Filimonas effusa: one gene and its partner. The protein of the gene in region 1 interacts with the protein of each later gene in a pairwise test. Links are inferred from orthologs where the notes say so. Each region holds a gene or a part of one and is shown in the gene's direction. Other genes may lie near its edges. The genes, in order: tpiA and pepT.

What was found.
Region 2: the proteins of tpiA (region 1) and pepT interact in binary tests that used the Escherichia coli proteins (3 or more experiments, as listed by UniProt). The link is inferred for Filimonas effusa from one-to-one orthologs.

Annotation. Positions count from the first base shown.
Region 1 is NZ_SDHZ01000001.1:1,466,579-1,469,762, reverse strand. What follows is about bases 320-3,173. They hold tpiA (triose-phosphate isomerase), read left to right. Parts: upstream 320-1,292; coding sequence 1,293-2,054; downstream 2,055-3,173. Other genes in these bases: lepA (translation elongation factor 4), read left to right, coding at 2,098-3,173; ESB13_RS05360 (putative sugar nucleotidyl transferase), read left to right, coding at 320-1,249. Also shown: more of ESB13_RS05360, read left to right, coding at 80-319; more of lepA, read left to right, coding at 3,174-3,184. UniProt on the Escherichia coli protein: Involved in the gluconeogenesis. Catalyzes stereospecifically the conversion of dihydroxyacetone phosphate (DHAP) to D-glyceraldehyde-3-phosphate (G3P).
Region 2 is NZ_SDHZ01000001.1:1,653-4,970, forward strand. The notes cover bases 183-3,170. They hold pepT (peptidase T), read left to right. Parts: upstream 183-1,045; coding sequence 1,046-2,296; downstream 2,297-3,170. Other genes in these bases: ESB13_RS00015 (DNA/RNA non-specific endonuclease), read right to left, coding at 183-950; ESB13_RS00025 (SPFH domain-containing protein), read left to right, coding at 2,327-3,170. Outside these bases: more of ESB13_RS00015, read right to left, coding at 1-182; more of ESB13_RS00025, read left to right, coding at 3,171-3,262. UniProt on the Escherichia coli protein: Cleaves the N-terminal amino acid of tripeptides.

The DNA of each region.
Region 1 (3,184 bases):
CTGCCTGTTTTTTTGAAAGCCGCAAAAATAGGTGAATTGTTTTCATATAATAACTTTACGGCAAACAAGCTTTACACATATGAGCATTATATTATTTGATCCGCCTGGCAGGGAAAGCCTGTTCCCCCTTACCCAAACCCGCGCTGTCGCCGATCTGCTGCTCGGAATGCTCACCATAAAGCAACGATGGCAGCACTGGAGTAAGGAGCAGGTCTTTGTCCTTACCAGCGAATACCTGCAGCCATTATATCCCCTGGCTGCACCCGGAACTCACCTCTTTGTCAACGCCGCCGTATTGCCCGATGAACAACTGCGCCACAGCATCCTTCAACTGGCCGAAGGCGAAGCGCTGCAAGACGAAATGGGACTCATTGCCTGCCGTTTTAACCTGGGCAAAAATGCCTTCTCCATGGCGGCGCTTTCCCCGCACCTGCACCACGTCGTCACCCGCACAGGCGTCACGCATCTTCAGTACCCATGGGAAATATTTATGTGGAACGATACCTGGGCCAGAACTGATTTTCCACTGCTTACCAATGGTAAAACTGCCGCGGCAATATCCGCGTCTAATAAAGTGCTCGGCGAAAACAACCTCTTTGTCGAAGAAGGCGTCGAAATGGAGTTTGCTACCATCAACGCCGCCACCGGACCGGTTTACATCAGCAAAGGCGCTGTTATCATGGAAGGCGCATTGTTGAGAGGACCTTTGTTTATAGGTGAAAAAACGGTGTTGAAAATGGGGGCGAAGGTCTACGGCGCCACTTCATTGGGACCCGCCTGCACCGCTGGCGGCGAAATCAAAAATGTCGTTATGCAGGGCTATAGCAATAAAGCGCACGACGGTTATCTCGGAGATGCTGTCATTGGCGAATGGTGTAACATGGGCGCAGGTACTACCAACAGCAACGTTAAAAACACAGGGGGAGAAGTAAAGATCTGGCACCACGCCACCGGCAAGTTCATCCTCGCCGGTTTTAAATGCGGCCTTGTCATGGGCGATTATAGCCGCACAGCCATCAACACAGCCATCAATACCGGCTCCGTTATCGGGTGCTGCGCCAACGTCTTCGGCGAAGGTCTTACGCCTAAAGTGGTCCCCGCATTTACCTGGGGCATGAAGGGGATCACCCGATATGAATTTGAAAAAGCTTTGCAGGATATCGCCAACTGGAAAAAAATGAAACACCATGCACTCTCAGAACAGGAATCTCGCATTTTGAAACATATCTTTGAGCACCTTTTGCAATAGCATAGGCGCAGTCTTCGAATTCAAAACAGAATAACATAAGAGTATGAAAAGTCAAATTGCAGCAGCCAACTGGAAAATGAATTTAACCCTGCAACAGGGTGAAACTTTACTGGACGAGATCCTCGCTCAGCCTTACCAGCTGAACCACAACCGCCTGGTCGTTTTCGCAGTTCCGGCTCCTTACCTGGCAATGGCACAGCAAAAAGTAGCAGGAAAAAGCCACGTCTTTATAGCCGCGCAAAACTGTTATAGCAAAAAATCCGGCGCCTATACCGGCGAAATCTCGGTAGAAATGCTCCAGTCCCTCGGTATTAAATGGGTCGTATTGGGCCACTCCGAACGCCGCGAATATTTCCAGGAATCAGATCAGTTCCTCGCCGAAAAAGTAAATATCGTTCTCGAATATAATATGACCCCTATCTTCTGCTGTGGCGAACCCCTCCAGGTAAGGGAAGCTGGTACGCAGAACAACTTCGTTGCCAAACAGTTGGAAGCATCTCTGTACCATTTGTCCGCCGAACAGCTCCAGAAAGTGGTGATCGCCTACGAACCAATCTGGGCCATCGGTACCGGTAAAACCGCCACCAGCGAACAGGCACAGGAAATGCACGCGCATATCAGGGCCGAATTAGCCAATAAATACGGCGCCGACGTAGCCAAAAACGTTTCTATCCTCTACGGCGGTAGCGTAAAAGCAGCCAACGCAGCCGAAATCTTCGGCCAGCCCGATGTCGACGGCGGCCTCGTAGGCGGCGCTTCCCTTATCGCCAAAGAGTTTTCAACTATTATTAATGGCCTGAAATAGGCGGAGGCCCTTAGTTTAGTTATCTTTGCAGCTTAACTATAGTATGAAGCATATTCGGAATTTTTGCATTATTGCACACATTGACCACGGGAAAAGTACGTTGGCAGACCGTTTACTCGAACACACGAAGACCATTGGTGAACGGGATATGATGAACCAGGTATTGGATGATATGGACCTGGAAAGGGAAAAAGGCATCACCATCAAAAGCCACGCTATCCAGATCAATTATAAACACAAAGGCCAGGACTATGTGTTTAACCTGATCGATACGCCCGGTCACGTTGACTTCAGCTATGAGGTAAGCCGCGCACTGGCAGCCTGCGAAGGCGCCCTTCTACTCGTCGATGCCTCCCAGGGCATCCAGGCGCAAACCATCAGTAACCTCTACCTCGCCATCGACAACGACCTCGAGATCATACCCGTTATCAATAAAATTGATATGGACGGCGCCATGATTCCCGAAGTAAAAGATCAGATCATCGATCTTATCGGTTGTAAAGACGAAGATATCCTGCTGGCCTCCGGTAAAAGCGGTATCGGTATCGAAGAAATCCTTACCGCCATCGTAGAACGTATCCCGCCGCCAACAGGCTCGGAAGAAGCTCCCCTGCAGGCGCTCATCTTCGATAGCGTATTCAACAGCTTCAGAGGTATCATCATCTATTTCAGGATCCTCAACGGCGTCATTCGCAAAGGCGATAAGATCCGCTTCCTGGCTACAGGTGAAGACTACGAAGCCGATGAAGTAGGTATCCTGAAACTGGGCATGGAAGAAAAGAAAGAAGTGCGCTGCGGCGACGTAGGTTATATCATCACTGGTATCAAAAACGCCAAGGAAGTGAAAGTAGGGGATACCCTTACACTTGCCAACAACCCCGGCGAAATGATCCAGGGCTTCGAAGAGGTGAAACCCATGGTATTTGCCGGCATCTTCCCGGTGAGCACCGATGACTTCGAAGTATTACGCGACTGTATGGAAAAACTGCAGTTGAACGATGCTTCCCTCACCTTTGAACTCGAAACCTCCCAGGCCCTTGGCTTTGGTTTCCGCTGCGGTTTCCTGGGCCTCCTCCACATGGAGATCATCCAGGAAAGGCTCGAACGCGAGTTCAATCAAACGGTCATCA
Region 2 (3,318 bases), 1.5 Mb from region 1 along the record:
TATTGGTATTTCTTAGCTTTCAATGCAGTTCTCACTGCTTCAGGGACATTCGATAACAGGTTTAATTCAACCCCATGCAACTTTGCATCGGCCTCAATTTCTGCAACCGTTGTAAGGTAATTCCGCCAGGCTTTTCTTTCTGCATCACTGGTACCGTAAAGGTTCTCGGCATTAGGCATATTAACTGCCAGTATGGTTGTATTGGCAGTGATACGCATAAGGTCATCGCCGTCGGCCTTGGGTAAGATAACAGCAACCTTCCACACCTTCTTGGGTACGGTAACCCTGCCGTTGTCGATAGTTTTTGCCGTATCGGTTTTGCCGCGTCCCAGGCCTCCCTGACCATAAGAACCCATAATAATATATGCTTCATTTGAAGTACCTACAAAATTATCCCGCAGCTGATCTTCCAGTTCGCTCCATGGCCCCTGGTTCAGGTTAGGAGACTGAGGTATCATATTGGTCATATAAAAGGTAGAACTGTTGGCTACATAACTTGAAGTACGGTCACCTGAGGGGCAATTATGCCCCCTGTCGAAACCGTTCGTTGCATAGCTATAACTGTTGCCTGCCACCTGGTACCACCCGGAAGGCAAACCGGTAAAGGGCCGGAAGTCATCCTGTCTTCCAACAGTACCTTTGTCTTCACTCTGGAAATGCCAGCTAACCCAGTTGGGAATGCCGCGGTTGCGGCTGTACGATTCAATATAATAAACCTGGTTGATCAGGTAGTTTTCGTTCATGGCGGACTCGGGTTTTGCCATCGTGGGATTGCCCAAACGCATATTGTTATTGGCGCCGGAAGTAATGGTATCGGCCGGCCCGGGGACAGGGGTAGCCGGATCGGGATTCGTGCCCGGATTGGTGTTTGTCGATTGCTTGGAGCATGACACTATCAGCAGCAAGGATACTGCTAATACGCTGGATACGGAAAGTTTGAACTTCATCATGTATATCTTAGTCGTTAGGATACTAACGCAAAAGAAAGAACTCTTTGTTATTTAATAATGAATTTAATCGAAATTCGCAGCCTAAACAGTGAATTATGGTGCAGAATTATGCATTTACCGTTACCGAAAGATTCCTCCGTTACGTGCAAACCGATACGCAAAGCGATCCTGCCAGTAATGCCAGCCCTACCACCGAAAAGCAAAAGAACCTGAGCGAATTACTGGCGGGTGAACTGCTGCTGCTGGGTTTGAAAGACGCCCATATGGATGAATACGGTTATGTATATGCAACTATTCCATCAAATTCCGATAAAAAAGTACCTGTTATCTGTTTCTGCAGTCATGTTGACACAGCGCCCGACTGCAGCGGCACCAATGTAAAACCACTCGTACACAAAGCCTACGATGGCAAAGACATCCTATTGCCCGACGATCCTACACAGGTTATTAAAATAGAAGACTACCCTTATCTCAAAGAACATATTGGTAGCGATATCATCACAGCCAGCGGCTTTACCCTACTCGGCGCCGATGACAAAAGCGGTGTGGCCGAGATCATGGATATGGCTCATTTCCTGGTAAATCATCCCGAAGTAAAACACGGAGAAATAAAGATACTATTCACGCCTGATGAAGAGGTAGGCCGTGGCACAGCCCATGTTGATCTTAAAAAGCTGGGTGCCGACTTCGCCTATACGCTAGATGGGGGAGAAGCGGGAACCTTCGAAGATGAAACTTTCAGTGCCGATGCCGTTACCATTACTGTTCATGGCGTTATTGCACACCCGGGTTATGCAAAAGATAAACTGGTTAATTCCCTGAAAATAGCCGGCGAAATTCTGGCTGCACTGCCCACACAGGAATGGAGTCCTGAAACCACTATAGAAAGGCAAGGTTTCGTGCATCCTGTTGCAGTAAATGGTATTGCAGAAAAAGCAACCATCGATTTCATTATCCGTGACTTTGTATCAGCGAAGCTGCCGGATCATGAAAACAAGCTCCGCCAACTGGCGCAGGAGGTATTGAACAAACATCCCAAAGCGCAAATGGACTTTGTGGTGAAAGAACAGTACCGCAACATGAAAGAAATAGTGTCGCAATACCCTGAGCTCACTGCCAATGCAGAGGAAGCTTATAAAAGGGCCGGTTTTACCGTGCGTAATGAGCCTATCCGCGGTGGTACCGATGGCAGCAGGTTGAGTTTTATGGGATTACCTTGCCCCAATATCTTCACGGGTATGCAGGCTATTCATAGCAAACATGAATGGATAGGTGTAAAAGACATGGAAAAGGCAGTAGAAGTGCTTGTGCATCTTGCCGCTGTTTGGGAAGAAAGAGCGAAATAGCGTACATTTCCACCAACAAAATGAAAAAACATGAGTTTCTTTCTTTCCTATGGATGGTGGTTGCTGCTGATCTTATTTATTATTTTCAGCGGACTTGTCACCGTTAATCAGGCCACCATTGCCGTGGTCACCATGTTCGGTAAGTATCAGCGTATACTGCGCCCCGGTCTTAACTTTAAAATACCCCTTGTAGAGCAGATCTATCGAAGGGTAAGTGTGCAAAACCGCTCCGTAGAGCTCGAGTTCCAGGCGGTGACACTTGACCAGGCAAACGTTTATTTTAAAAGCATGTTGCTCTATGCCGTAATGAATGCGGAAGAGGAGACCATTAAAAAGGTAGCCTTCAAGTTCATCAGCGACAGAGACCTCATGCAGGCCCTTATAAGAACCATTGAAGGTAATATCCGCTCCTATGTGGCTACAAAACGTCAGGCCGAGATCCTTGCCCTGCGTAAGGATATTGTTGATTCTGTAAAAATGGAAGTAGACCATGTGCTCGAAGATTGGGGCTATCATCTGCTCGACCTTCAGATCAATGACATTACCTTCGACAAAGCTATTATGGATAGCATGAGTAAAGTGGTGGCAAGTAACAACCTGAAAGCTGCTGCTGAAAACGAAGGCCAGGCGCTGCTGATCACTAAAACAAAGTCGGCAGAGGCAGAAGGTAACGCTATTAAGATTGCAGCCGAAGCGGAACGCGAGGCGGCAAGATTGCGCGGTCAGGGGGTAGCGCTCTTCCGTGAAGAGGTGGCCCGCGGTATGAGCATGGCGGCAGAACAGATGAAACAGGCCAACCTCGATACCAACGTGATCCTGTTCAGTATGTGGACTGAAGCCATTAAGAACTTCGCTGAAGTTGGTAAAGGCAACATCATCTTCCTCGATGGCAGTCCCGACGGTATGGAGAAGAACATGAACCAGATCATGGCGATGATGAAGCTGACAAACGACTACAAGTCGTAAGGAAAATCGGTTTTACAGGATGCGGGCGGGCGGTTCAAAGGTATAAACCAGGGCAA